Regions from separate parts of the Labrys sp. F242 genome, predicted to be linked through region 3. Evidence: predicted binding sites of a transcription regulator. Region 3 holds the regulator's gene; each other region holds the start of a gene.
The links. Region 3 encodes PhoB, which activates phosphate uptake and scavenging genes when phosphate is short. Its sites were predicted from a motif close to TGTCATNNANCTGTCAT; they were not measured.

Region 1 (7,413 bases), on a different contig from region 3:
TTGCCAGCCGGCCCGTCAGTGCGGTGTCGTGCGAGACGATGATGAGCGTGCTGCCTTCCGCGCCGGCGAGCTCGATGAGGAGGTCGCCCACGGCGGCACCGCTCTCGGCATCGAGGCTCGCGGTCGGCTCGTCGGCCACCAGCACGGCCGGCCGGCGCAGCAGGGCCCTGGCGAGGGCGACACGTTGCATCTCGCCGCGGGACATGCCGTCGATCGCCTGATCCGGCCTCAGCAGGCCGACCCGTCCGAGCAGGGTTCGGCCACGCTCGATAGCGGTCTTGCCGGCCCGCCCGGACAGGCGCAGCGGCAACAACACGTTCTCCAGGGCCGACAGGCCGGGAAAGAGATGAAAATCCTGCATGACCAGGCCGATTGTGCTGCCGCGCCAGCGGTCCCTGGCACCTTCCGGCAGCTTGGCGATGTCGGTATCGCCCCAGCGTATCCGGCCCTGCCCGACGCGTTCGAGGCCGGTAACGACGTTGACGAAGGTGCTCTTGCCGGAGCCCGATGGGCCGGTCACGGCAAGCTGGCTGCCTGCCGCGAGGACGAGCCTGCCGATGTGCAGCACCGGTGCGGCGAGGCCGGGAAAGGAGACGGCGATGTCTTCGAGATCGAGCGCCAGCACCGGATCAGACCGCCCAATAGCGCGCGTCGCGCAGGCGCAGACGGCTGAGAAAGCCGGTTTCCGGATCGGTCCAGGACCCCACTTCCAGGCGTCCCGACACTTCGATCCTGGTGCCGGGCTGCACGAAGGTCTGCTTCTCGTCGAGATAAACAACAACGATGTTGTCGGGCCAGTCCGAGTCGGAGGAGCAGAAGGGGCAGATCGACATCGGGATTTCGGTGAGCACGAAGAAGGTGGCTTCCGCCTTGAGGGGCGGGGCCATGAAGCCGCTCATCACCACGTCCTTGCCGTCGAGCTCCCTGACCTTGGCCGAGAACTCCAGGCCCAGCACGCTGATCTTGCCATAGAGTTCGGGAAAGCCGAGCGTTGCCGCCGAGGTAGCCAGGGCCGGCTGCGCCAGAAGGAGCGGCGACAGCCCGAGCAAAGTGAGGACGTGGCGGCGGGGCAGGAAAGGGATTGACGTCATGGTGAGCTCTTACGCCGGCCGAGGTCGGCGCTCCCAGGAAACATCGCCTTCGGGCGGCCAACCGCCCGAGGCCGTCGTCCGATCATTAGGCGTTGTCGGCAACAACTGAAACGCTGCCTTTGTCATGCCCGGGCTTGACCCGGGCATCCAGCCGCCTCGTCTTCAATGCCGGGAGGAGGGCTGGATTGCCGGGTCAAGCCCGGCAATGACAAAGGTTGAGCCAATTCGACCTGTTTATTTCCGGGCAAAGCCTTATTGCATCTGGGCCTTCTGGGCGCTGGAAGCGCCGAGTGCGAAGGCGTCGGCCAGGACGCGATAGACATCGCTCTCTTCCAGATAGCCCTTGAAGCCCTCGGCGCCCGGGCCTGTGGCCTGCAGCACGATGTCGTCGACGGCATGGGCGGTGCTGTCATTGTTGCGCGGGATGTTGCCCTGGACGAAGACCGCGCCGGGCACGTCCTTATAGGCCGGATTGGCGACATATTCCTTCTTCTCGTTCTGGATGGCGGGCTCATAGGGGCCACCAAGCTTCGGGCTGAAGGTCTCGTAGTGATCGGGATAGTTTCCGTAGACGACGGCCAGGCGCTTGCTGGGATCGATCTTGTCGGGATAGCCGTCGCCGTCCTTGTCTTCGTAATTGGTGAAGCCGGCGTCGGCATAGATGCCGACCTTTTCGCGCATGTCGGTGCCGGGCTTGCTGTCGTCGACGGTGCCGATCACCGACATGGAATGCGTATGGTCGCCGGTGGCGACGATCAACGTGTCGGGATGGGTCTTGGCGAATTCGCGGGCGATGCCGACGGCCTTGTCGAACTCGATGGTCTCATAGAGCGAGCGCTCGGCATCCTGCGCATGCGACATCTTGTCGATGGAGGCGCCTTCCACCATCAGGAAGAAACCTTCCGGATTCTTGGAAAGCTGGTCGAGCGCCGCCTTGGTCATGTCGACCAGGCCGGGCTGGTTCGGGAACTTCTCGACCGTGCCCTTCTTGAGGAGGAAACGGTCGAGCGCGACGTCCATGTTGCCGGTGTGGAACAGGCCGAGGATCTTGCCGGTATTGGTGCCGGAGGCCGCGGCGAGACTGTCCTTGTCGGTGGCCAGCGCATAGCCGGCGTCCTTGAAGAGCTGGATGTAGTCCTTGTCGTCCTTGCGCTTGGAGCCGGTGGTCGACTTGGGCAGGAAGTAGGCCGAGCCGCCGCCCAGGATGACGTCCGGCTTCACATCGTAGAACATGCCCACGATCTCGGCCTTGTCGGCGCGCTTGCGGGTATGGGAAACCACGGCAGCCGGGGTGGCGTCCTCGATCTCGGCGGTGGAGACCACACCGATCGACTTCTTCGAGGTGCGGCGCACCGCTTCGGCGATGGTTTCGACGCGCGGATCGTCCAGGCTGGCGGGCGTGCGGTCGGCATAGACGCCGAGAGCGTTCACAGCCGTCTTGTGCCCGGTCATGTAAGCCGACATCGTGTTGGCACTGTCGGTGGCGATGGCGTCCGTCGACGAGGTGCCGATGAAGGCCATGTGGTCGAGGTCGTCCATGGCGAGGCGGCCATTGGCCTTGCCCTCGGTCATGCCCTTGGACATGATGCGCGCGCCGGTGCGGTTGGCGACCGTCAGGCCGTCGCCGAGCAGGAAGATGATGTTTTTGGCCTTGGGCGTGGCGGCGGTGCCGAAGACGTCCCAGGTCACGCTGCGGCTCTGCCCGCCGGCCGAGACCTCGATCTTGTAGCTGCCCGGCACCGCGAGGGTCAGGCCGCGCAGCAGTACCGCCGAGCCTAGATCCTTGTCGTCCTTGCCCTTCTCGGAGGCGACGAACTCGACGTCCTTGCCGAACACACCCTTGTAGTCCTGCCCGTTGACGGTGACGCGTACATCCTCCGGCTTCACCGTGCCGGCGAACTCGGCCTTGAAGTCGAAGGGCGAGCCGGCCAGGATGGTGGCGCGGTCGAGCGGATAGATGCCCGCGGCCTGGCTGGGACCGATCAGCATGGTGGTGACCGCAAGGGCGGCGAGGAGCGTGCGCATGGCAATCCTTTCGCGGATGCGAACAGACTTTGTCACCGAAGCGTCTTGCGGTTTGGCGAGCGTGCCGAGAGTTGCAAAGACGCGTGGAAACAAAGAACTGGAAGAGGGCGCGTTCCCCCTGAACGCGCTTCGCGCTAGGGATAGCCAGCGCGTGCGACAGGTCCATGACAGCGGGCGGGACCAGGATCAGGCCGTATCACAAGCAGTATAGAGGGGGCATCCGTCAGATCCGGGGCGGCAAAGACTCCATGTCGTATCCTCGCATCCTGTTCGAAATGAAGTTTTGTTGTGGCCGATGCTTGTCTGGTCGTGAGGAAGTCTATAGGGTCCCGGCCGAGTTTCCGGTGGAAGGCCCCTATCGGCGGGGCGTGGAATCAGGCATTGTGCCGTTAAGGTTCCGTTCACGCTGTTGCGTAACCACGACCGGCCCATGGCTTGCGGCGAGCGGTCGTTGATTGTAAATGTCCCTTAGTCCGTATTACTGACTTTGCACGGGTTCACTGGTTCATGACCGCTCACTTCAAGTTGATGCGCAAGATTGCAATGGCCGTGCCGGTCCTTTTGCTGGCGGCGGCCTGTTCCAATCAGAATGGCGCAAGTGTTCGTTCGACTAGCCCGGTGCCGCAGGCCTTGATTGCCGAAATGCAGGCCAAGGGCATGGCGCGTTCCGCGCCCATCCTGGTGCGCATCTACAAGAAAGAGTCCGAACTCGAGCTCTGGAAGCAGACCTCGAGCGGGCGTTATGCTCTGCTCAAGAGCTATCCGGTCTGCCGCTGGTCGGGACAGCTCGGTCCGAAGAAGAGCGAGGGCGACCGCCAAGTGCCCGAAGGCTTCTATGCGGTGGGCATGAGCAGTCTCAATCCGAATTCGCAATATTATCTGTCCTTCGACATCGGCTACCCCAACAACTTCGATCGCCAGCTCGGCCGGGCCGGCGGCAACATCATGGTGCATGGCTCCTGCTCCTCGCGCGGCTGCTTTGCCATGACCGACAAGCAGGTGGCCGAGATCTATGCCGTGGCGCGTGAGGCGTTGCAGGGCGGGCAGGCTTCGTTCCAGGTGCAGTCGCTGCCCTTCCGCATGACGCCCGAGAACATGGCCAGGAATCGCCGCAACCCGAATATCGGCTTCTGGCAGAACCTGAAGGAAGGCACCGACAATTTCGAGGTCACCAAGCAGACGGTCAAGGTCGATGTCTGCAAGGGCCGCTATGTCTTCAACGGCAATGGCGGGACTGACTGTGCTATCGCGCCCGCCAGCCAGAATGTGGCTGCCGCCGTTTACGAGAAGCGGCGCGGCGACGATGCCAAGATCACCTCGCTGGTTGCCTCCGGCACCAAGGCCGTCAACTATATCTACCAGGATGGTGGCTCCAATCCGGTGTTCGCCGCGCGCGCCGTCGACCAGTCGGCTGTCCCCGGCAAGGATCGTCCCTTCACCTATTCGCGTGTCGACGTGACCGAAGTCGCCCTCAACGATGCGGGCGCGCCGGCCACGGAAGCAGACGCGAATGCCGCCCATCGCGTGACCTATGCCGCAGCCGAAAGCCTGCTCTATTCGGAAGCGGCAGTGGCCCGCAAGCCGATCAAGGGCGTGGCGGATCCGAAGGCCGTCGCCAAGCGTCAGGAGGCCGTCTATGCCCGCCTGATGGGCAACAAGCTTCCGGCTCCCATGCCGCAGAAGCCGGTTGCCGTGGCTATGGCTGCTCCCGCTGCCAACGCTCCGCCAAGCCAATTGGTGGCGGCCGCCGCGCCGGAGGGACAGCCCTTCTATGCGCGCTGGCTCGGCTATGCGCCGGCCGAACAACCGGCCTCGCCGGCGGCGATCAATGTCGACCCGATCCAGACCGGCACTGTGCCCGATACCAAGCCGAAGCATGGCAAGGCAAAGACGCTGACGCCCGGCAAGCCGATGATGGCTGGAGCCGCGCTTCCGGCCGCCCAGATGGCCGAGCTGCCGCCGGCGATCACCAATCCGCCGACGGAGCAGCCTTTCTACAAGCGCTGGCTCGGCCTGGGCGGCGACCAGGGCGCCACGGCGACCAACTGAGCTTCGGCCGTTTTCTTGATCGATTGATCCGTGAGCCCTTTCCCGGCATGGGAGAGGGCTCATGCATTCTATCGCGGTTGCGCTTGCCGGTTGAGCGATTTCAGCGCGCATTGCAGCCCTGATCGGTGCCGGGGATCGATGGACACGGAATTGCTTCGTTTGGGCTGCTCTCTTCGGATTGGCCAATTCTCTTGTTCTCGCCAGTTTTTGCGGATTAGCTTGGCGCGCAATGGCGTCGTCCCGGCCTGCAAGATCGAATTGTCGCTGTCGTAACTAGGTGTTGGTTCCAATGTCGCTCGATGTCGTCGATCTCCGCGACTTCTACAGCACCAATCTGGGCATCGTGGCCGGCCGCCTGATTGCCACCAAGATCCGGGCGCGCTGGAGCGATCTCAGCAGCCAGCGTGTCGCCGGCATCGGTTTTGCCGCGCCCTATCTCACTATGTTCCGCGACGAGGCCGAACGCGTGGTCTCGTTCAATCCATCGACGCAGGGCGTGCTGGAATGGCCGGAGAACGGCCCGCTCGCCGCCGCGCTGGTCGAGGAGACCGAACTGCCCCTGGCGGATGGCTGCCTCGACCGGGTGCTGGCCATACATCTGCTCGAGGAGGCCGATTCTGCCCTCGACACGCTGCGTGAGATCTGGCGCGTGCTGGCGCCCGGCGGCACGGTGATGCTGGTGGCGCCGAACCGGCGAGGGGTCTGGGCGCGCTCCGATGCCACGCCCTTTGGTAATGGCCGGCCCTTTTCCCGCCCGCAATTGACCCGCCTGCTGCGCGATGCGCTGTTCTCGCCGGTGAACTGGACGGAAGCGCTCTATCTGCCGCCGATGTTTCATGGTTGGGCGCTGCGCTCCGCTCCCGCCTATGAGCGCTTTGCCGCCCGCTTCGCCTCCCCCTTTGCCGGCGTGCACATCGTGGAGGCCTCCAAGCAGGTGTTCCGGCCGATCACGGTGCGTGCCAAGCGGGCGGTGTCGCCGAAATTCACGCCGGTGCTGCTGCCCAGCCCTGCGGGCCGTCTCGCCGATGGGGCGTGACTCCCGGCGTCATTGAAAGGGCTGTCGTCCCCGGCGAGCGAAGCGAGGAAAGGGGATCCAGAGGCAAGAAGCCTGCGTCTCATTGGCCCCTGGATCCCAGTCACAAGCAAAGCTTGTGACGATACCCTCGTCCTCTCTCGCTGTGCTCGCGAGGAACTTGGCCGGGGATGACAGGACGCTTGTCGGTGGGGCGGCAGCCTACCGCCTTCTGAGCAGGAACACCGCCTGCTCGCCGAACAGGTTCCAGAACCACCATGGCGCCTGGACCTGGACCGGCTGGCCCGATAGCGTCAGCGCTTCGGCCCGTTCGATCACCGCATCGAGGCTGCGCGCCATCTCGACGAAGTCGCGGATCGAGCAGAAATGGATGTTGGGGGTATCGTACCAGGCATAGGGCAGGTTGTCGGTCACCGGCATGCGGCCGCGGAACATGATCTGGCCACGGATGCGCCAATGGCCGAAATTCGGGAAGGAGACGATGGCACGCCGGCCGATGCGCAGCATGTCCTCCACCACTTGGCGCGGCTTGCGGGTGGCCTGCAGGGTCTGCGACAGGATCACATAATCGAAGCTGTCGTCGGGATAGTCGCTCAGGTCGGAATCGGCGTCGCCTTGGATCACCGCGAGGCCGCGGCCGACGGCGGCGTTGACGCCGAGCTGGCTGATCTCGATGCCGCGGCCATCGACATTGCGTGTCGCCTCCAGCAGGGACAGCAATTCGCCGTCGCCGCAACCGACGTCGAGCACGCGGGCGCCGGGGATCACCATGTCGCGGATCTGCAGGAAATCGAGGCGGGTGCCCGGCGTTGATGCCGGGCTACGCTGGGCCGTCATCGTCCTGGTGTCGCGCGGGCGGAACCTGTTCATGCCACCCCTCGCTCGCGGGCCGCGGCGCCGACGAAGCCGCGCACCATGTCGAACAGCTCGGGGATGTCGAGCAGGAAGGCGTCGTGGCCTTTGTCGGTCTCGATCTCGACGAAGGAGACGCGGGCGCCGGCCGCGTTGAGCGCATGCATGATCTGGCGCGAAGCGCTGGTGGGAAACAGCCAGTCGGAGGTGAAGGACGCCACGCAAAAGCGGGTATGCGTGCCCCTGAAGGCGGCGGCGAGGGAACCGTCATACTCGGCGGCGAGGTCGAAATAATCCATCGCGCGGGTGACATAGAGATAGGAGTTGGCGTCGAAGCGCTCGACGAAGCTCAGGCCCTGGTAG
Region 2 (7,413 bases), 2.7 Mb from region 3:
TGGGCGACCATGGCATTCAGCCCCTCGGCGGAGAGATCGACGTCGCCTTCAAGTGGAACCGGTCCCTGTATCTGGAAAAGGTCGGTTCCCGCGAGCGGACAAAGCGAGATCTGCCGCTGCATGTCCTTGTCCCCGAAACGATGCCAGACATCCCGGTTCAAACCGGTCAGGGAAACGTCGGCGACGATGGCGCGAACGCCGAGCGTCCTGCCCGGGAAGCCCAGGTCGAGCGCCTGGCGCACGAAACTGCGGCCGCCATCGGCGCCGACAAGCCAGCGCACGCGAATGCTCTCTTCGCCCGCCCTGCGGGCGATCCGCATCGATACACCGGCCTCGTCCTGGTCAAGGCCAACCAGCTCAGATCCAAATTCAGGGCGATGTCCCAATTCTGCAAGACGTTCGCGCAGGATGCTCTCGGTCATGAACTGCGGCAGCATCAACGGGGTGCGATACGGTTCGGCCGGTATCGGGGCCTGCTGCTCCATGAGCTCGGAATCGCTGTGACTGCCGTCATCGTGATAGTGGCGCTGCCGCGGATAGGGTCCGCCCGCCGCCGCGATCCGATCCAAAACTCCGAGGTCCTCGAAGATCTCCAGTGTTCTCGGTTGGATCCCCTTGCCGCGCGACCCGTGGAACGGCTTGTCCATTTTTTCGATCAGCCGGAAGGGCACCCCACGCCGCGCGAGGTCGATAGCCAGCGTCAACCCAGCCGCCCCTGCCCCGCAAATGAGAACGTCAACTGCAAAATGCTTTGTCATGGCCTGCTCCATATGTGTAATATGCACATAATAGGAGACCGAATATGTCGTCAACCAACAATGTGCAAAATACACATATTAGCTCGCTGCTGCGCGAGCTTCACGGCGCTCTGGTTGACATCGTCAGCGTGATGAACCGCCCCCAGCGTGACGAGGCGATGGTGCGGGCAGCCGGCATCTCTCTCGATCGCGCTCTGTTTCCGTTGCTGGTCATGGTGGAGCGGCTCGGCCCGATCGGCGTGGTGGAACTGGCCGACCGCGTGGGGCGCGACTACACGACAGTCAGCCGGCAGGTGGCAAAACTGGAGAGCCTCGGCCTGGTGGATCGTCAGGGCAGCATTGCCGATCGACGTATTCGCGAGGCGACCATCACGCCCAAAGGCAAGGCGATGACCGATCTGGTCGATGCCGCTCGCGAGAAGATGGGCCGTGCGATCTTTGCCGGATGGGAGGACAGCGACTTTAGCGAACTCGTGCGGCTCATGCGCAGATTTGCGGACGACATCACGGCGACTTCCCCGGAATGACCTACGGGATACCTGCCACTCCATGATCGAATTGGCTTGACCGCACACACGAAGCCAGTGCTGAAATCGCCGATATCATCCCCCCCAATTGCATCGAGTCTGGCTTATAGCCCGACATCGTGCGTTCCCCGACCGAGGGCCCGATCATGCGCTACATCGCCTTGCTGCGCGCCATCAATGTCGGGGGAAACTCGACGATCAAGATGGCCGAACTGCGCGCCCTCGGCGAAAGCCTCGGCTTCATCGGGGTGACAACCCTGCTGCAGAGCGGGAACCTCACCTTCGAGGCCGGCGAGGCAGCGGTGCCGGATCTGGAGCAGCGCTGGGAACAGGCTGTCGCCGAGAGCTTCGGCGTCCCGGCCGCCTTCATGATCCGCACCATGCCGGAATGGCAGGCCCTGATCGCAGCCAATCCCTTCCAGATCGAGGCAGAAGCGCACCCCGCCCAGTTGCTCGCCCTTCCCAGCAAGGGCGAGATTGCCGGCCCCGCGCTCGCTTCCTTGCGCGCGGCGATCCAGGGGCGCGAACGCATCGCCGCCAGTGAGCGCTGTCTCTATGCCCATTACCCGGACGGCATCGGCCGCTCCAAGCTCACCACCAAGCTGATCGAGCGCCATCTCGGTACGCTGGTGACCGGCCGCAACTGGAACACGGTCTTGAAACTGGCCGTGTAACGTTGCTGCGCAGGACAGCCAAAATCATCATCCACCCACCCGGCTGTTCAAGGCAGCCAGCAGGCTCGACAGGGCTGCCCGCGCTCGGACCGGGCTGCGCTCGCTGCCACGCAATTCCGCGCCTGCCCGCATGATCGCCTGATCGATCAGCCGCCAAAGTCTGCCGTCCCAGGGCTTCACATGGATCTCGGCATTTTGCCAGACCGCCTCGAAATCGCCGATCCGCTTCTCGGCGGCCTCCAGATCTTCCTTCGAAGCCAGCGCGATCGTTTCGGTCGCCATGACCTCGAGCATCAGGAGGTCCTGCCACGGATTGGCAACAACCGTCACCGGCTTGGGCGTGGAAACCAGCACCGGCAGGGCAGCCAAGGGAGCGAGCAGCCAAAGGCAGAGGAAATAGATCCGCATGTCGAAGGTCCAGAGCGCGATGCCGTTCCGCCCGCGCTCGGGGGATCTTGCTAGATCGGGATTACGCCGACATTGCCGCTTTCATACGGATTTGTGATGGCGGTTTCCTACCAACCGAGTTCGCGCAGATACGCGGCGCGGGCACCGACGCCCGTATGGGTGAAATCGGTAAAGACGCCATCCACGCCCAGGCGGAAGAACTTCAGATATTCCAGGCTCGGATCTCCGCGATAGTCGGCGGCCAGATATTTCTTCTCGTTCCGGAAAGTGAAGACATGCACGAACAGGCCCGCCTTGTGCGCGTCGGCGACGAGGCTGGTCGGATCCTGGGTCGAAGCATCAGGCGTCGATCCCTTGAAGGGTGTGCCATCGGCATTGATTTCCTTCCAGGGCGAGATCTTGAGCGAGACGATCTGAGGCTTCCAGGGACCGATGCCGTCGGCATAGCTCTTGATCTCCGCCAGGCCCGTCGGGCTCAGCATGGCGTCGAACCAGCGCGGGTCGCCCGAGACGGTCCAATCGAAGGGGCGGGAATTGGTGATGTCGTCATAGAGGACCTTGCCGGTCTTGAAGTCGATGCCATCCCCATCGATGAGCTGGACCTGCCGGGTCTCCAGACCGTGCTTGCGCATATATTTCAGGCTGCTCGGCTCAAAGCTCTGCACCAGGATGGGGGCTTCCTTGGTGTTGAGGCCATTGTCCTTGATGATCTTGATCAGGGCATCTTCGAGCGGACGGCTGCCCGGCGCGCCGCAGCCATTGGCGATGGCCTGCGCATTGTTCCAGGATGGGTTCTTGGTTTCCGGATAGACGGCGATCGGGCGTCCGGTTTCCTTGCTCTTGGCCTTGGCGATGTCGATGACCTCCTGGAAGCTGAGGATCGGGAACTTGCCGTTGAACACCTTCGGCCGCTCATTGGCCGCGTCATAGGTGGTGCCGGCGATCCAATTCTTCAGCTCGGCCATGGTGAAATCGGTGATCGACCAATCATTGGTATGGTCTTCGCCGTCGACAACCAGGGACTTCAGCACCGATTGGGGATTGGCCGGATCGGTCAGGTCGGTGAGGTATTCGGCAGGTCCGCTGGTCGGCGACTGGGGCCATTTCACCTTGACCGTGACCCCGGGCACCGTGCGTTTGCGGGCGGCGACCTCAGCATTGGTCTTGGCCACCTCCGCAACGTTGGTATTGTCGCTCAGCCAGGGATTGTGGCGCGCCACCAGCACGCAATCCTTGGTCAAATGCAGATCCTCTTCCAGCGCATCCGTCCCGAGGGCCGCGGCCAGATCATAGGAAGCCTCCGTCTCTTCCGGCGCGAGGCCCGGCAGGCCACGATGTCCGATGACCAGCGGCGGCTTGCCGTCGAGGGTCAGAAAAGACTTGGCGCCTGTCGGTGCGCTAGCGGTTTGAGCAAGGACTGCCGAAGACGGGGCCATGCCCACGGCGGCAGCGCCGAGCAAAGCCACACCGACAAGAGCATTCCATCTCGCGCAACCAAATTTCATGACCGGATCTCCACCCTTTGCTCGCCATCGCCCCTGAATGCCCGCCCCTATGTTCTTGTCGTAATTTTCTGACAACCGGATGACCGGTGAAGCAAGTCGACGAGAACCACGCCGTGCCATGTCCGGCCGAAACACGGACGCATCATTTTTGACCCGCAACGGGCCCCGGCTGGGAAGACAGCCGGATCTGCGCCTCAGCGATCAAAAAAGTATCACCACAACCCGTGAAACGTGGTGGCACGTAGTTTCCCCAACGGGTTAGCTTAATGGGACTGGAGAGCCATTGGCTCGACGGCAAGAGCGGCAGGGTCAAGCCGGCCGCATTTGGGGGAGACGGTCATGCCCAGGGATCCGAAACCGGCCCGGGAGAGGCGCTGCGAGCATTATCGCCAATCCACGTCATGCCGGCTCGAAACGAGATCACGCGCCAGCGCTCCCAATCACCCTGCTTCTTCCAGTTGACCATGGTCCCGCGGCAAGCCGGGTCTGACGCGCCGATCAAAAAATAGCAGCGCCTTGGTACCCTGCGGCCAGCCAATGCGTTGTACCGCCAAGCTCCATCCCGGAACGCGGCGGACACCAGACCAATCTCGGCCGCGCAACGTCACCATCGATCATTCGAACAATCATAAAGTCCTAGGGAGAAAGCCCGAATGAAACTCACATCCTTGAAATCGACCGGCATCGCCGTCCTCGCCCTGTCCCTGCTTGGCAGCGCCTCTGCCCTGGCGCAGGACGCCGCCGTCAAGGACGCCACCGTGGCGTTCCTCATGCCCGATCAGGGCTCGACCCGCTATGAAGAACATGATCATCCCGGCTTCGTCGCCCAGATGAAGAAGCTGTGCGAGAGCTGCAAGGTACTCTACCAGAACGCCGACGCCAGCATCTCCAAGCAGCAGCAGCAGTTCAACTCGGTGATCACGCAGGGTGCCAAGGTCATCGTGCTCGATCCGGTCGACTCGGCCGCCGCGGCCTCCATGGTCAAGCAGGCCCAGAGCCAGGGCATCAAGGTCATCGCCTATGACCGCCCCATCCCCGACGCCAAGGCCGATTTCTACGTGTCCTTCGACAATAAGGCGATCGGCAAGGCCATTGCCGAATCCCTGGTCGAGCATCTGAAGGCGACGAAGGCGCCGACCGAGGACACCGGCGTGCTGCAGATCAACGGCTCGCCGACCGACGCCGCCGCCCGGCTGATCCGCGACGGCATCCATGAGGGCCTGAAGAGCGGCGGCTACAAGACCCTGGCCGAATTCGACACGCCCAACTGGCTGCCTTCAAACGCCCAGCAATGGGCCAGTGGCCAGATCTCGCGCTTCAGCAAGAAGATCGTCGGCGTGGTCGCTGCCAATGACGGCACCGGTGGCGGCGCGATCGCAGCCTTCAAGGCGGCCGGCTTCGACCCCGTGCCGCCCGTCACCGGCAATGATGCCACCCTCGCTGCCCTGCAGTTGATCATTGCCGGCGACCAGTACAATACCATCTCCAAACCGAGCGAGATCGTCGCCGCCGCCGCCGCCGATGTCGCCTTCGAACTCCTTGGCGGCAAGACCCCCAAGGCTGAGGCCACCCTGTTCGACACGCCCTCCAAGCTGTTCGTGCCGGTCATCGTGACCTCCGAGAACCTGAAGGCGGAGATCATCGACAAGAAGATCGCCACGGCAGATCAGCTCTGCGGCGGACGCTATGCCGAAGGCTGCAAGAAGCTCGGCATCACACAGTAAGCATGCCATCGCCCTCCCGGCCGCCCCGAGCGGCCGGGAGATCGCGGCTGCCCACACAGTCTCCGGCTGTATACATTGACGGATATCGCAGGATGCTGCCTCGCAGGAGGATGGCGCCACGGCCAAATGCATCTGTTCGAACCCCTCCAGCAGCCAGGCCTTCCCGATCCCACACATGAAAGGATTCCGGCATGACTGACCTTTCTCCCAGTTCCACATCGGCCAACGCGCCCATGGGCGAGCTCATTTTGAGCCTGCGCAATGTCTCCAAGCATTTCGGCGCCGTATCGGCCCTGACCGATATCGAACTCGACGTCCATGCCGGCGAGGTGGTGGCACTGGTCGGCGACAACGGCGCCGGCAAGTCGACCCTGGTCAAGGTGCTGGCCGGCGTCCACCAACCCAGTTCCGGCACCATCACCTTCCACGGCAAGCCGGTGACGCTCTCGACGCCGAGCGACGCCCTCAATCTCGGCATCGCCACCGTCTTCCAGGATCTAGCCTTGTGCGAGAACCTCGACTCGGTCGCCAATATCTTCCTCGGTCGCGAACTCGAACCTTACCGGCTCGACGAGGTCTCGATGGAGATCAAGGCCTGGAAGCTGCTGAACGAATTGTCGGCGCGCATTCCGAGCGTGCGCGAACCCATCGCCTCGCTGTCCGGCGGCCAGCGCCAGACCGTCGCCATCGCCCGCTCGCTCCTGCTCGAACCCAGGATCATCCTGCTCGACGAGCCGACGGCAGCCCTCGGCGTCGCACAGACCGCCGAAGTGCTCGATCTCATCGAGCGCGTCCGCGATCGCGGCCTCGGCGTGGTGATGATCAGCCACAATATGGACGACGTCCGCGCCGTCGCCGACCGCATCGTGGTGCTCCGGCTCGGGCGCAACAACGGGGTCTTCACGCCTGAGGATTCTCATCAAGACCTCATCAGCGCCATTACCGGCACCGCGGAGAATTCAGTGTCCCGGCGCGCCACGCGGCTTCAGGGACAAGGCGCCACCGAGGGTAGGCAGAGCCAGAGCCAGAGCCAGGAGAGCCGGCCATGAGCAGCAACATCGACCAAAGTCGCTCTGAACCGGCTACCGCCAAAACGCCGCTCGACCGCGCCGATGTCCGCGTGAAGCATGACGACAGCGTCGGCGGCGCCATCAGTGCCTTCCTGGAACGCATACGCTCGGGCGATCTCGGCTTCCTGCCGGTGATCGTCGGCCTGATCCTGATCTGCATCGTGTTCCAGAGCCTGAGTCCGGTGTTTCTCTCGGCCAACAATCTGGTCAACCTGCTGTTCGACTGCTCGACAGTCGGCGTGATCGCCCTCGGCATCGTCTGCATCCTGATGCTGGGCGAGATCGACCTTTCGGTCGGCTCGGTGAGCGGCCTGTCCTCGGCTTTGCTCGGCGTGCTGTGGGTTAACATGAACTGGCCGGTGGCGCTCGCCATTCCCGCCGCGGTCCTGGCAGGCATGGCGATCGGCGCCGTCTACGCATTCCTGTTCAACCGTTTCGGTATGCCGAGCTTCGTCGCTACCCTGGCGGGCCTGCTCGCCGTGCTCGGCCTGCAGCTCTATCTGCTCGGCTCGACCGGCTCCATCAACCTGCCTTATGGCTCCGGCGTGGTGGATTTCGGCCAGACCTTGGTGATGCCTCACATCATCTCCTACGCCCTCGCCGCCATCGCCGGCGTGGTGATCTTCTATGCCGATTTTCGCACCGCAGCCCGCCGCCGCGAAGCCGGGCTATCCGCCCGTCCCTTCGCCTTCATCCTGCTGCGCGCTGCCGCGATCATCGTGGCGCTGGAACTCGTGGTGTTCTATC
Region 3 (7,413 bases):
GCGGCATCGGCGCCGCCACCTCGGTGCAGTGGTCGGCCGGCTCGGGCGCCAAGGGCAATGACGGCGTCGCTGGTGCGGTGAAGAACACCCAGGGCGCCATCGGCTATGTCGAATATGTCTATGCCGCCAACAACAAGCTGACCACCACGCAGCTCCAGAACAAGGACGGCAAGGTCATCAAGCCGACCGTTCCGGCGTTCCAGGCCGCCGCCTCCAAGGCCGACTGGAAGGGTGCCAAGGACTTCGCCGTCTCCATGATCGATGTCGGTGGAGAGACCTCCTGGCCGATCGTCTCCACCACCTTCATCCTGTTGCCGAAGGATCCCAAGGACGCCAAGCAGTCCGCCGAAGTCCTGAAGTTCTTCGACTGGGCCTACAAGGATGGCTCCGCCACCGCCGAAAAGCTCCACTACATCCCGCTGCCCAAGGACGTCATCGACACCGTTCGCACGGCCTGGAAGAGCGAAGTGAAGGCTGCCGACGGCAAGGCTGTCTACGAATAAGTTGAACGCGACCCGGCGCAACCTTGCGCCGGGTCGTCTTCCCAAAAGCGTTTTGCGATTTGGCGGAATCGCCAGGAAGCACAAAGACGCGTCGAACCAAAGAATCGGAGCAAACCAGCGTTTTCGTCTAAACGCGGTTTGCTCCCGTCGAAACACAGGCCGGAATATCGCCATGAGCGCCATAGCCGACTCCTCGCTGGACGCATCCAACTCGGCTGCAAAGGTCGCGCAGGGTTCTCCCTCGCCCGGCGCCAAGACGGTTCCTGGCGCCAACCTGGATCCCATCTTCAAGGCCGCCCTCTATGGTTGCGGCTCTCTCGTGCTTATCCTGCTCTGCTCGATCGTCGTGCTGCTGTTCTATGGCGGCTGGCCGGCGCTGGCCCATTTCGGGCCGAGCTTCTACTGGTCAACCGCCTGGAACCCCGTCACCGAGAAATTCGGCGCCGGGGTGATGATCTACGGCACGCTGTTCACCGGCCTGCTGGCGCTGATCATCGCCCTGCCGATGTCCTTCGGCATCGCCTTCTTCCTGACCGAGATCGCGCCGCAGAGCGTGCGGCGGCCGATCGGCATTGCCATCCAGCTCCTGGCGGCCGTGCCCTCGATCATCTTCGGCATGTGGGGCTCTCTGATCGTGGCGCCGATCCTGGCCCAGACGATCTATCCGCCGATCATCTCCGTCCTCTCGCATGTGCCGGTGCTCGGCTATCTGTTCAAGGGCCCCACCAACGGCGCCGGCATGCTGACCGCCGGCATCATCCTGGCGCTGATGATCATTCCCTTCATCACCGCGATGTTCGTCGAGATCCTCGAAGCCGTGCCCGCCATGCTGAAGGAATCGGCCTATGGCGTCGGCGCCACCACCTATGAGGTCTTCCGCAACGTCTCGGTGCCCTATGGCCGGACCGCGCTCGTCGGTGCCGTGATGCTCGGCTTCGGCCGTGCCCTCGGCGAGACCATGGCCGTGACCTTCGTCATCGGCAACGCCAACCGCATATCGGCATCGCTGTTCTCCTCGGGGGCGACCATCGCCTCCACCATCGCCAACGAATTTCCCGACGCGCCTGCCGGCTCGCTGCGCAGCCAGTCGCTGCTGGAGCTCGGTTTCGTGCTCTTCGTGATTTCCTTCATCGTGCTTGCGATCTCCCGCATGCTCGTGCGCAGCAACGCCAAGTAAGGGAGAGCATCATGGCCCATCTCGCCCACGGCAACGCCCGCCTCGCCCGCCGTCGTGCCCTCGACTACGCCTACAAAGTCGTCTCCATCGGCTTTGCCGCGATCTCCCTTCTGGCGCTCGCCTGGATCCTGTACACCCTGCTGCGCGAGGGCCTGCCCTCGCTGACCTTGGACCTCTTCACCAAGGACATGGCTGATGGCGGCCTACGCAATGCCATCGTCGGCTCTTTCGCCATGGTCTTGCTCGCCCTCCTCATCGGCGCGCCGATCGGCATCATGGCTGGCACCTTCCTCGCCGAGGCGGGGCGCGGCAGCAAGTTCGCCGACGCGGTGCGCTTCATCAACGACATCCTGCTTTCGGCGCCGTCCATCCTGATCGGCCTGTTCGTCTACCAGATGATCGTGGTGACGACGGGCGGCTTCTCCGGCTGGGCCGGCGTGGTCGCCCTCGCCATCATCATCCTGCCGGTGGTCGTGCGCACCACCGAGGACATGCTGGCCCTGGTGCCGATCAGCCTGCGCGAAGCCGCCTTCGCGCTGGGGTCGCCGATGTGGAAGGTCATCACCTCCGTGACCTGGCGCTCGGCCCGCACCGGTATCGTCACCGGCATCCTGCTGGCCCTGGCCCGCGCCGCCGGCGAGACCGCACCCCTGCTGCTGACAGCCTTCGGCAATTCCAACTGGTCGCTCAACCTCGGCAATGCCTTTGCCAGCTTGCCGGCCGCCATCTACCAGCTCGCGCCTTATCCCGACCCCAAGGCCGTCTCGGTGGCCTGGAGCGGCGCCCTCCTCATCACCGCCGGCGTGTTGGCGCTCAATATTCTGACCCGCTTCGTGCTCGCTCCCAAGAAATGAGTGATCCCATGTCCGCTACTCCACAAGCCTCCATCGCGGTTGCCGAACGCCCCATCGCCAATCCAGCTGCCGCCGTGAAGCTCAAGGTCGAGAATCTCGACTTCTTCTATGGCGAGAAGCATGCGCTCAAGGGCATCAATCTCGACATGATCGACCGGCAGGTCACGGCCATGATCGGCCCTTCCGGCTGCGGCAAGTCCACCCTGCTGCGCGTGCTCAACCGCATGTACGACCTCTATCCGGGCCAGACTGCCAAGGGCCGCGTGCTGCTCGATGGTCAGAACGTCATCGGCAAGGAGATCGATCCGGCAGTGCTGCGCGCCCGCATCGGCATGGTGTTCCAGAAGCCCACGCCCTTCCCGATGTCGATCTATGACAACATCGCCTTCGGCGTGCGCCTGCATGAGTCGATCTCCAAGGCGGAAATGGATCAACGCGTCGAATGGTGCCTGACCAAGGCCGCCCTGTGGAACGAGGTCAAGGACCGCCTGCACGCCTCTGCGCTCGGCATGTCCGGTGGCCAGCAGCAGCGCCTGTGCATCGCCCGCACCATCGCGGTGAAGCCCGAAGTCGTGCTGCTGGACGAGCCGACCTCCGCGCTCGATCCGATCTCGACCGCCAAGATCGAGGAACTGATCGACGAATTGAAGCGGGACTTCACCATCGTCATCGTCACGCACAATATGCAGCAGGCGGCGCGTTGCGCGGATGTGACGGCCTTCTTCTATCTGGGTGACCTCATCGAGGTCGGCCAGACCAACAAGATGTTCACCACCCCGAACGACAGCCGTACACAGGATTACATCACCGGCCGCTTCGGCTGATCCCTCGGCCAGCGTCGAATTCATTTGGAGGCGGCATGTCCGACCACATCGTTACATCCTTCGATCAGGAATTGCGCGAATTGCGCAACATGATCGCCGAAATGGGTGGCTATGCAGAGAAGAGCGTAGCCGACAGCGTCGAAGCCCTGCTCAAGCGCGACACCCAGCGCGCCAAGGCCGTGATCGAGCTCGATCTGGCGATCGACAAGCTCCAGCGCCAGGTCGAGGACCGGGCTATCCTGGTCATCGCCAAGCGCCAGCCACTGGCACTCGACCTGCGCGAAATCGTCTCGGCCCTGCGGGTGGCCAACGATCTCGAACGCATCGGCGACCTCGGCAAGAACGTCGCCAAGCGCGTGGTCGCCATCCACAGCCATGCGCAGCCGGCCCAGCTCTTCGGCGGTTTCGACCATATGGCTGACCTGGTGCTCGAGCAGCTCAAGCAGGTCCTCGACGCCTTCGCCCAGCGCAATGTTGAAGAAGCGCTCTCGGTCTGGAGTTCGGACGGCGAGATCGATGCGATGTACACCTCGCTGTTCCGCGAATTGCTGACCTACATGATGGAAGATCCGCGCAATATCGGCTTCTGCACCCATCTGCTGTTCTGCGCCAAGAACATCGAGCGCATCGGCGACCATGCCACCAACATCGCCGAGACGGTGCATTACCTGGTGACCGGTGAATCGCCGGCCGGCGAGCGGCCCAAGGCGGACAACAGCACCGATCTCGTCGACCTTCCTGTGCCGGCTAAGTAACAAGGGATAGGCCATGCCTCCCAAGGTTCTGATCGTCGAGGACGAAGAAGCATTGACCCTGCTGCTGCGCTACAATCTCGAAGCCGAAGGCTATGAGGTCGACAGTGTGGCGCGCGGTGACGATGCCGAGATCCGCCTGCGCGAAAGCGTGCCGGATCTGGTATTGCTGGACTGGATGCTGCCGGGGTTGTCGGGTATCGAATTGTGCCGGCGCATCCGCATGCGGCCGGAAACCGAGCGCCTGCCCGTGATCATGCTCACGGCGCGTGGCGAGGAAACCGAGCGTGTGCGGGGTCTGGCCACCGGCGCCGACGATTATGTCGTCAAGCCCTTCTCCGTGCCGGAACTCTCGGCCCGCGTCCGCGCTCTGCTGCGTCGGGCCAAGCCCGATCACGTCGCCTCCCTGCTCAAGGCCGGTGACATTTCCCTCGACCGCGAGACCAAGCGCGTTCATCGCGGCAATCGCGAGATCCGCCTCGGCCCGACCGAATTCCGCCTGCTCGAATTCCTGATGCAGGCGCCGGGACGCGTGTTCGCACGCGAGCAATTGCTCGACAGCGTCTGGGGCCGCGACGTCTACATCGACGAGCGCACGGTCGACGTGCATGTCGGGCGACTGCGCAAGGCGATGAACCGCACGCGCGAGATCGACCCTATCCGCACGGTTCGCGGCGCCGGCTATTCCTTCGACGAGACCTTCGCCAAGCAGGCCTAGGACGGATATTTCATCGCCCGACACCAAGGCCGGCGGCTCACCGCCGGCCTTGTCGCATCACGTACCCGGTACTCGCCCGATCTAGGCGATTTCAGAGGCTTGCGATAAGACGACTTGCCAAAGAAAATGCCGGGGTTGCCATGATCCGTTCCTTGCTCGTCGCGTCGCTTTTGACTGCCAGTTCGTTGGCGCTGCTTCCCAGCGATGCCGCAGCGGCCAAGCTCAAGAAAACCTTGTGTTCGGGCGAGTTCGGTACCGGCTCCGGCTTGGCGGGCTCCTATATCGGCAAGGATTGCTTCATCGCAGCCGACAGCGACATGCAGGAGCAGGTCGCCGGTATCTGCAAGGAAGGCTCGCGATGCGAGGTCGAGGCCATGGTGGAGGTCGCACCCGATGGCAGCATGCAGATCAGGACCGTCTTGTCCGTCAGGCAGGCCGGACGCGCGCCCGCCACGCGCACGTCCTATGCCCAGAAGGCGGGCAACTATGCCGACGGCATCTATGCCTTGCAGGACGATGGCTGCGACAAGCAGGGGGCGACGCCAGGCAACCGGGTTTCCGTGCAGCTTCTACGGGCAGCCGGTCCTGCCATCCAGCTCTACGGCAAATATTGCGCGGTCATCGAGGCCGATGGCGAGGAGCCTTCCAGCGCCAAGTTCCAGGCGACGCTGCAGCTTCGATGCGGCAGCTCGCCGGCGCAGGACCAGGCCCTGCGAAGCGGCCGCTCCGGCACGGCGGAAACCATCGTGATGACCCCCGCCCCCGAGCGGCAGCTGTGGCTCGATGAAGACACATTGATCCGTTGCCCGATCAAGCGCGCCTATACACCGCAATGGTGGATCGAGGCCCCGCCCTTCAATGGCCGCTATCCCCAATAGCTTCTGCAGGCGCCGATATCAGCCCAGAGCCGCCAGGCGCCCTTGCAGATAACGGCGGATGACGGGATCACTCTCCAGCCCGATCGCCCGCGAATAGGCGTTGCGGGCCTCCTCCTGCCTTGCGGCGCGGGCCAGCAAGTCCGCGCGTGCAGCCCAATAAGGCTGGTAATCGGCGATCCGCCTGTCGCTGGCGACCTCGTCGAGCCCGGCCAATCCGGCTTGCGGTCCCGCAAGACGGGCGAGCGCCACGGCTCTGTTGATGGCAGCGACGGGGGACGCGGTCAGTAGTACCAAGGCCTCATACAGCGTGACGATCGCGGCCCAGTCCGTCGTCGCGCAGATGCGCCTATTGGCATGGGCCGATTGCAGCGCGGCTTCGAGCTGATAGCGACCGATCTGTCGCGCCTGCCCGGCCCTGGCGAGCAAAGCCTCAGCCTCCTCGATCAGGGCGGCATCCCAAAGCGTGGTATCCTGCTGTTCCAACGGGATATAGTCGCCGACCGGGCTACGGCGTGCAGCCCGCCTCGCCTCGGCATGCAGCATCAGGGCCAGCAGGCCGAGCACTTCCGGCTCGCCGGGCAGGAGCGAGACCAGCAACCGGCCGAGCCAGATGCCTTCCACCGACAGATTGCGCTCGCGGGCCTGCGCCCCTTCGGGATCGGCCCAGCCCTCGGCATAGACGGCATAGACGGCCTCCAGTACCGCTTCGAGACGACCGGGCAACTCGTCGGGTTCCGGGATCCGGAAGGGGATGGCGGCCTGCTTGATCTTGAGCTTGGCCCGCACCAATCTCTGGCTCATCGCCGCAGGTGAAACCAGGAAGGCGCTGGCGATCGCGCCGGCGTCGAACCCCAATATCGTCTGCAGGATCAAGGGCGCGCGCACGGCGGCATCGAGCGAGGGATGAGCACAAGCGAACATCAGGCGCAGGCGCTCATCGGGAATGACAGGCTGTTCGGCCTGCTCGGAGGCGAGGGCCTCGACATGGCGGATGACCTCGTCCGCCTTTTCGCCGCGCAGCTTGGCGCGGCGGGCCGCGTCGATCTGCCGGCGCCGGGCCGCGGTCAGGAGCCAGGCTTCGGGATTGGCGGGCACACTGCCCGCCGGCCAATGTTCCAAAGCCGCCGCAAAGGCGTCGGCCAGGGCGTCCTCCGCCCCCGCAATGTCGCCCGAACGTGCCGCGAGAAGGGCGACGAGCCTGCCATAGCTGCGTCGCGCGACGATTTCGGCAAGTTCGACGGCGGGGGCGGAAGGCACCGGATCGGCTCGCTTGGTTCAATAATCCTTGGGGTCCCACACCGGCCGGACCTCGATGGTACCGATGGCTGCACTCGGGCAACGCGCAGCCCAGCCGATCGCGGCATCCAGGTCCGGCACATCGATGATGTAGAAACCGCCGAGTTGTTCCCTGGTGTCGGCGAAGGGGCCGTTGAGCACCTGGGTCTTGCCGTCGGCGAGGCGCACGGTCGTCGCCGCAGACGTGGGGCGCAGACGGCTCCACGGGCCGAGAGCACCGGCCGATCTGAGGGCCTCCGTATAGGCCTGATAGGCGGCCAGCACAGCCTGCTTATTGGCGGGGTCCACCTTCAGCATGGCTTCCTCGTTGCTGTAGATCAGAATCGCGAACTGCATGGGTCTCTCCTGTCTCCGCCGGCGCATGATGCGCCGGCATGACAATGACGCGCCATCCCGTTCACTTTCGACAGC
Region 4 (7,413 bases), 590 kb from region 3:
ACGGCTTCTTCATCAGCCGGGCCAAACTGTTGGCCTACTGAGGAGGCAGCGGAAAGCTGTCGCCTCCACGTCGCTTTGAAGAGCCCCTGTCATCCCCCCGTCATCGCTTGGTCTTATCCGCGAATCCCATCACGCAACCTGGATTCGACGAAGGAGCGGCTGGGGATGACGGATGTGAACAGCATCGGGACACAGGCACGAGCCAAGAGCCAGGGCCAAGCCAAGCAGGGCCACGTCAAACAAGCCGTGGAGCACCATCGGCTGTTGTCATTGCGCGGCATCCAGGATCGGCTTTTCACCTTGGCTTTCAGCGGCCTCGTCTACGCCCAGATCTGGGAAGACCCCGAAATCGACATGGAAGCGCTGGCGCTGAAGCCCGACGATCGGCTGGTCGCAATCGCCTCGGGCGGCTGCAACGTGATGAGCTATCTCAAGGCCGGCCCGGCCTCGATCACCGCCGTCGATCTCAACCGCCATCACATCGCGCTCAATCGCTTGAAGATCGCCGCGGCCCAGCAATTGCCGGATCATGCCACCTTCTACGATTTCTTTGCGCGCGCCGATCAGCGCCGCAATGTCTCGGCTTATGAAACCGCGCTTCGTCCGCATCTCGATGCCGAGACACGCGCCTATTGGGATGGCCGCGACCTGCTTGGCCGCCGTCGCATCGGCTATTTCGGCAAGAACCTCTATCGCTATGGCCTGCTCGGCCGTTTCATTGGTCTCGGCCACCTGATCGGACGGCTGCATCGCATCGATCCGGCCGACCTGCTGGCAGCCCGCGACCTCACCGAGCAGCGTCGTGTCTTCGACGAGCGCATCGCTCCCCTGTTCGATCGCCCGCATATCAAATGGCTGACCCGCCGGCGGGCCTCGCTCTATGGCCTGGGCATTCCGCCGGAACAGTATGACGCCCTGGCTGGCGCCGCCGCCGACGGGGAAGGCATTGCCGATGTGCTGCGCGAACGACTGGAGCGTCTCGCCTGCGATTTCGACCTCAAGGACAATTATTTTGCCTGGCAGGCCTTCGGCCGCGGCTACAAACCGGAGGGCGACGGGCCGGTGCCGCCCTATCTCGAGCGCGCCGCCTATGAGGCCGTGCGCGATCGGGCCGACCGCATCGAGGTGCGCCACGTCAACCTGATCGACCACCTCAAAGCCCAGCCAGCAGCCAGCCTAGACGCCTATGTGCTGCTCGATGCGCAGGACTGGATGACCGATGTCATCCTCACCAAGCTGTGGAGCGAGATCACCCGGACTGCCCGCCCCGGCGCCCGGGTAATCTTCCGTACCGCCGCCGAGGAGAGCCTGCTCCCGGGCCGCATCCCCGCCGACTTGCTGGCACGCTGGTCCTATGACCGCGAGCGTTGCCGAGCCTGGACCGCCCGCGACCGTTCCGCGATCTATGGCGGTTTCCATCTCTACGAGCTGCGAGCCCTCCATTGAGCATCGAGATGCAGACAGGCGATGCTGCGGCGGCGATGAACCGGATCTATCGCCACCAGCGCTACATCTACGATCTCACGCGCAAATATTATCTGCTCGGCCGGGATCACCTGATCGCCTCGCTGCGACCGGCCGCCAGCGATGCGATTCTCGAAATCGGTTGCGGCACCGGCCGCAACCTCATCGCCGTAGCCAGGCGCTATCCCGCCACACCACTTTACGGCTTCGACATTTCGACGGCGATGCTCGAAACGGCACGGCACTCGCTCGACCGCAATCGCCTGGCGCGAGTCACCGTGGTCCAGGCCGATGCCACCCGCTTTTCGCCTGAACAGCTCGGGCGCAAGGGTTTCGAGCGCATCTACATCTCCTATACGCTCTCGATGATCCCCGACTGGCGCGCCGTACTGGAACGCGCCATTGCCGGCCTGAACCCAGGCGGGCGCCTTCTGATAGTGGATTTCGGCCAGCAGGAGGGCCTGCCGGGCTGGTTCAAGCACCTGCTCTTCGCCTGGCTGGCACGCTTCCACGTCCATCCCATCGCGGCATTGCCCACAGCGTTGGCGGACCTCGCAAGCCGCGAGGGACTGCGGCTTCGGACCAAAGACCTCTACCGTGGCTACGCCTTCTATGCGGAACTGGAGAGGCCGGCCATAATGACATAGGTTCGAGCCAATTGCGGGGCACGCTATATTTCCCTTACCCCCGCCTTTCCCAGAACACCGTGCCCTCGAAGCGGAAGGCCTGCTCGCCATGCTGGTTGATGGCTGAACTCAGCATCGAGACGATGCCCCATTCGGGACGGGAAGCGCTCTCCTTCTTGCCCGTGATCTCCACGCTGTAGCGCAGCGTATCACCAGCATGCACCGGCTTGGCCCAGACCATGTTGCGAAAGCCCGGTGACGGGCCGAGCTTGACCACCGGCTTGCCGAGTTGGCGCGCCCTGATGATCTCGACCTCCTGATGCGCCACCAGGAGTTTCATCCAGACCGCGGCAACCTGCCAGCCCGACGCCACCAGGCCGCCAAAATGGCTGGCCGCCGCAGCCGCTTCGTCGACGTGAAAGGGCTGGGGATCGTAGAGCACCGCAAAGCGCTTGATGTTCTCGACCGAAAAGGTGAAGGCACCGATCTCGTCGGTATCGCCGATGGCGAGATCCTCGAAATATTTCATGCCGCCAGCCTCCGGCCGAACATGATGGAGCCGGTCTGGGTGGTCACCACCGTCTTTCCATCAGCCACGAGCTCGAACAGGAACTTCACCAGGCCCATCTCGGGGCGGCTCTTGGAAGCGCGCGCCTCCAGGGTCGTGCGGCGAACGCTCAGCGTGACATCCGGGCGGAGCGGCGCCAGCCATTTGACCTCGTCGATGCCGGGCGCGCCCATCGAGGTGGAGCCGAGCATGAAGCCATCGCAGTTGAGCCGCATCAAGATGCAGCAGGCATGCCAGCCGGAAGCGGCGAGCCCGCCCAGCATGGTGCCTTTTGCCGCCTCATCATCGAGATGAAACGGCTGGGGGTCGTATTCCCTGGCAAAAGCGAGGATGGCCTCGCGCGTCAGCTTGTACGATCCGTAGGTGGCAATCTCGCCGACCGGGAAATCTTCGAAATGGAGCAGGGTATCAGCCATGCCCTCAGGATGGACCGATTAGGCCCTCAACGGCAAGAGCCTGATATTTGTCGAGGAAGGCCTCGACCGGGAGCTTACGGAAGTCGGGCAAGGCAGCGCGCAGGGTCTCGTGCGACCAATTCCACCAGGCCAGGGCCTGCAGGCGGTCGGCAATCGCTTCCTCGAAACGACGGCGGATCGGCCGTGCCGGATTGCCGGCGACGATGGTGTAGGCTTCCACGTCCCGGGTGACCACGGCGCCGGCCCCCACCACGGCGCCGATACCGATGCGGCGCCCCGGCAGCACGATCGCGCCATGGCCGATCCAGACATCATGGCCGATATGGACGTCATGTTCCCTGCGCCAGGCAAAGAAGTCGTCCTCGTCGCTCTCGCCTTCGAAATAGGCCGAGGCGCGATAGCTGAAATGGCTCTGGCTCACCCGGTTCATCGGGTGATTGCCCGGATTGATGCGTGTATGGGCCGCGATCGACACGAAACGGCCGATATGGCTGTACGCAATGTCCGAATCGTTGACGACATAGGAATAGTCGCCGAGTTCGACCTCATGCAGGCTGGTGCGGGGACCTACTTCGGTGTAGCGCCCGAGCCTGCTTGCGGAAATCAAAGCCGCCGGGTCGACGAAAGGCGTCAGGCTGAGTTTGGGCAAAGGGCGATCCAACGATGATGGAAAGGCCCTGCTTCCCACTCCGCTGCGACAGCCACGTGACAAGCATCCGCCGGAGCGCCCGATCTGTCGCATAGGCCCGCGACATCCGCGGGGGATCGTCACCGAAACATCATTGAACTGCCATCCCTCTGTAATGGCCCAGCGTTACCGACTTCGGAAAGCTGCACGAGAAGGGATCTGTTCATGCTGGCGATCAAAGGAGTTTCCAGGCGCTTCGGCGGCAAGGCTGCCGTCGCGGACGTCAATCTGGAAATCGCGCCCGGCGCCTTCATCGGCGTAATCGGGCGTTCGGGTGCCGGCAAGTCGACATTGCTGCGCATGCTGAACCGCCTCGTCGATCCGAGCGAGGGCACGATCTCCTTCGACGGCGTCGATGTCACGGCCCTGCGCGGCCAGGCCCTGCGCGACTGGCGTGCGCGCTGCGCCATGATCTTCCAGCAGTTCAATCTGATCGGCCGCCTCGACGTGCTAACCAATGTGCTGATGGGCCGCCTCAACAAGGTCTCGACCGCCAGTGCCGTGCTGCAGCTGTGGGGCCTCGAGGACAAGGCCATGGCGCTCGCTGCGCTCGAGCAGTTCGACATCGCCAATCTCGCCGGCCAGCGTGCCGACAGCCTGTCCGGCGGCCAGCAGCAGCGCGTGGCGATCGCCCGCGCTTTGGTGCAGGAACCCTCGATCATCCTGGCGGACGAGCCGATCGCCTCGCTCGATCCGCGCAACACCAAGGTCGTGATGGATGCGCTGCTGCGCATCAACAAGCATTTCGGCATCACCGTCATCTGCAATCTTCATTCGCTGGATCTCGCCCGCGGCTATTGCGACCGCCTGATCGGCATGTCCGCCGGCCGGGTGGTGTTCGACGGCACACCCGCCATGCTCACTGCCGATGCAGCGCGCGACCTCTACGGCCTCGAGGCCGGCGAAGTCATGGATGCCGATGCCGACGCCAAATGGGCAGGCGACACAAACTCGGCAGGTTTGGCTCGCCCTGCCAGCGTCGCGGCCTGACAGGCCGGCTGCGCATCTTCAAGAGCCACAAGAACACGATATTTCCGACAGGAGAGACCTATGCTTTCGCGCCGCACGCTGCTCGGCCTTGCCGCAGCAGCCATGAGCTTTGCCGCTGGTACCGCCCAGGCCGAGGACTGGAAGGCCCAGTATCCCGAATTGACGCTTGCCGTCATCCCAGCCGAGAATGCCTCCACCACCAATGACCGCTACCAGCCGCTGGCCGACTACATCGCCAAGCAGGTCGGCGTGCCGGTCAAGCTCAACATCGCCAACGACTACGCCGCCGTGATCGAAGCCCAGCGCGCCGGCTTTGCCCAGATCGCCTGGTACGGCCCGGCCTCCTACGCCCGCGCCATCATCACCGGCGTGGCCACCGAGCCGGTCGCCGTTCCCCGCCACAACAATGGCCTCACCGGCTACTATTCGGTGATCTATGTGAAGGCCGACAGCCCCTACAAGACCATCGAGGATCTCAAGGGCAAGAAGCTCGCCCTCGTCGACCCCAACTCGACCTCCGGCAACAATGCGCCGCGCTTCGGCCTGCACAGCCAGGGCATCGACGTCGACAAGTTCTTCTCCTCGGTCGTCTTCGCCGGCAGTCATGACAATGCCGTGCTGGCCCTCGCCCAGGGTACCGCAGATGCTGCCGCCAACAGCTGGAACTCGGAAGACGATTCCAACCTGACCCGCATGCTCAGCCGCGGCATCCTCAAGAAGGATGACGGCACCCCGATGACCAAGGGCGACTTCCGCGTCATCTACAAGACGCCCTTCCTGCCCGAAGGCCCCTATACGGTGCTCGCCTCGCTGCCCGACGATCTGAAGAAGAAGATCGGCGCCGCCCTGATCGACTACGCCAAGAACGATAAGGCCAATTTCGATAAGCTTTCCGACGGCAAGGATCTCGAACTCACTGCGATCAGCGCCAAGGAATATCAGCCGATCGTCGACATGGTGAAGTTCAACGACGCGCTTCGCAAGACCCAGTAAGGGGTCGCAACGACGCAATGAAGGGCGCGCACCGAAAGGTGCGCGCCCTTTGCGCAAGCGGATTACGCCACATGGATTTCCATTGGAACCGCCTGCGTTCGACCAGGCAGGAGGATACACAATTGCCGGCTATCAATAGCCTGCCCCAGGCGCAAACCCAAGCTCTGCTCAGGGCCTACCAGGCAACCATTGCTGCCAAGAAACGCAGGATCTGGCTCGCCGTCATCGTCGGCATCGGCCTCTACGCCCTTTCGGCCCATGTGGCGGCGATCCGGCCGGGCTTCCTGTGGACCCATCTTGGCAACTTCACCTCCTTTTTCAGCCGCATCGCCCCGCCGCTCAGCCTCGGCAATTTCGTCGGCGATGTCAGGGAATGGTATTGGGGCTTCGGCAAATGGCTGGTGCTGCTCGGCGATACGCTGCTCGTCGCCTATCTCGGTACGCTGCTCGGCGTGCTCGGTGCGTTCCTCCTGTGCTTTGCGGCTGCCGCCAATCTGACGCGTAGCCGGCTATTGCGCGCGCTGGTGCGCCGCTGGCTTGAGTTCTGCCGCACGGTGCCGACCATCGTCTTCGCCATGATCTTCTTGATCGCCTTCAAGTCCGGGCCGATGGCCGGCGCACTGGCACTCGCCATCCACACCATGGGCGCGCTCGGCAAGCTGTTTGCCGAAGTGGTCGAGAATGCCGACATGAAGCCGGTCGAGGGCACTGTCGCCACCGGTGGATCCTGGCTGGAAAGCATACGCTTTGCCGTGTTGCCCCAGACCCTGCCGAACTTCGCTTCCTATTCCCTGCTCCGCTTCGAGATCAATGTCAGGGAAGCCGGCGTGATGGGCTTCATCGGCGTGGGCGGCATCGGCCAGGAACTCCTGGTCGCCATCCGTACCTTCGCCTATGCCGACGTCAGCGCCATTCTTTTGATGATCATCGTCACGGTCTTCATCATCGATTTCGCCACCGAGAAGCTGCGCCATCGTCTGATCGGTCAGGAGGCGACACCATGAACAACGGCATCAACGGCTCGGCACCGCGGTCGGCAAGCCCTCTCGCCTCCCTCAGCCCCGAAAGGCTCGCCTCCGTGGCAGCCCGCCACCGTGCCCATTTCGAAATCTCCTGGCGGACACGTTTCCTGGCCGGAGGCGTGATAGTCGTCCTGCTCGCCCTTGCCGTCGTCGCCATGGTCCGGCTCGAGGTGACGCCGGCGCGGTTCTTCAGCGGGCTTTCGCGGCTCGGCACCTTCGTCGTGCAGATGTTCCCGCCCAATGACGAGGGTAAGTTCTGGTTCTTCGTGGAGGCTCTCACCGAGACGCTCGCCATCGCCTTTGCCGGCACGCTCACAGCGGCTGTGCTGGCTGCGCCCGTGGCCTTCCTGGCGGCACGCAACGTCATCCCCAATGTCTTCGTCCGCTTTGCCGTCCGCCGTAGCCTCGATGTGATCCGGTCCGTCGATGCGCTGATCTGGGCATTGGTGTGGGTCGGCGTCGTCGGCCTCGGTCCGTTTGCCGGCGTGCTCGCCATCATCTGCGTCGATTTCGGCGCCTTCGGCAAACTGTTCTCGGAAGCCATCGAAACCACCGACAACAAGGCGAGCGAGGGCGTGCTCTCCACGGGAGGCAATCGGATCCACCGCATCCGTTTCGCCCTGATCCCGCAGGTCCTGCCGGTCAT

Region 1: a site for PhoB is predicted at 3,270-3,286, ahead of ACZYTC_RS17460 (alkaline phosphatase). Genes of this name have one in related genera too.
Region 2: a site for PhoB is predicted at 3,941-3,957, ahead of ACZYTC_RS12980 (glycerophosphodiester phosphodiesterase family protein). Genes of this name have one in related genera too.
Region 4: a site for PhoB is predicted at 3,769-3,785, ahead of phnC (phosphonate ABC transporter ATP-binding protein). Genes of this name have one in related genera too.

The regions. Positions count from the first base shown of each region.
Region 1 covers NZ_JBVASG010000002.1:419,742-427,154, reverse strand. Annotated here, with positions in the region: gene ACZYTC_RS17470 (ABC transporter ATP-binding protein) at 1-625, opposite strand, end outside; gene ACZYTC_RS17465 (hypothetical protein) at 630-1,091, opposite strand; gene ACZYTC_RS17460 (alkaline phosphatase) at 1,344-3,116, opposite strand; gene ACZYTC_RS17455 (L,D-transpeptidase family protein) at 3,624-5,165, shown strand; gene ACZYTC_RS17450 (methyltransferase domain-containing protein) at 5,455-6,201, shown strand; gene metW (methionine biosynthesis protein MetW) at 6,400-7,068, opposite strand; gene metX (homoserine O-acetyltransferase MetX) at 7,065-7,413, opposite strand, start outside.
Region 2 covers NZ_JBVASG010000001.1:2,765,652-2,773,064, forward strand. Annotated here, with positions in the region: gene ACZYTC_RS12960 (FAD-dependent oxidoreductase) at 1-758, opposite strand, end outside; gene ACZYTC_RS12965 (MarR family winged helix-turn-helix transcriptional regulator) at 803-1,285, shown strand; gene ACZYTC_RS12970 (DUF1697 domain-containing protein) at 1,432-1,959, shown strand; gene ACZYTC_RS12975 (hypothetical protein) at 1,987-2,367, opposite strand; gene ACZYTC_RS12980 (glycerophosphodiester phosphodiesterase family protein) at 2,475-3,872, opposite strand; gene ACZYTC_RS12985 (ABC transporter substrate-binding protein) at 4,526-5,596, shown strand; gene ACZYTC_RS12990 (ATP-binding cassette domain-containing protein) at 5,788-6,645, shown strand; gene ACZYTC_RS12995 (sugar ABC transporter permease) at 6,642-7,413, shown strand, end outside.
Region 3 covers NZ_JBVASG010000001.1:28,694-36,106, reverse strand. Annotated here, with positions in the region: gene pstS (phosphate ABC transporter substrate-binding protein PstS) at 1-503, shown strand, start outside; gene pstC (phosphate ABC transporter permease subunit PstC) at 676-1,680, shown strand; gene pstA (phosphate ABC transporter permease PstA) at 1,692-2,534, shown strand; gene pstB (phosphate ABC transporter ATP-binding protein PstB) at 2,531-3,358, shown strand; gene phoU (phosphate signaling complex protein PhoU) at 3,394-4,113, shown strand; gene phoB (phosphate regulon transcriptional regulator PhoB) at 4,127-4,828, shown strand; gene ACZYTC_RS00135 (hypothetical protein) at 4,969-5,706, shown strand; gene ACZYTC_RS00130 (RNA polymerase sigma factor) at 5,725-6,963, opposite strand; gene ACZYTC_RS00125 (YciI family protein) at 6,982-7,338, opposite strand.
Region 4 covers NZ_JBVASG010000001.1:620,271-627,683, reverse strand. Annotated here, with positions in the region: gene ACZYTC_RS02990 (DUF6636 domain-containing protein) at 1-41, shown strand, start outside; gene ACZYTC_RS02985 (BtaA family protein) at 166-1,446, shown strand; gene ACZYTC_RS02980 (class I SAM-dependent methyltransferase) at 1,455-2,111, shown strand; gene ACZYTC_RS02975 (MaoC family dehydratase) at 2,146-2,619, opposite strand; gene ACZYTC_RS02970 (MaoC family dehydratase) at 2,616-3,074, opposite strand; gene ACZYTC_RS02965 (LbetaH domain-containing protein) at 3,079-3,723, opposite strand; gene phnC (phosphonate ABC transporter ATP-binding protein) at 3,928-4,752, shown strand; gene phnD (phosphonate ABC transporter substrate-binding protein) at 4,813-5,745, shown strand; gene phnE (phosphonate ABC transporter, permease protein PhnE) at 5,817-6,749, shown strand; gene phnE (phosphonate ABC transporter, permease protein PhnE) at 6,746-7,413, shown strand, end outside.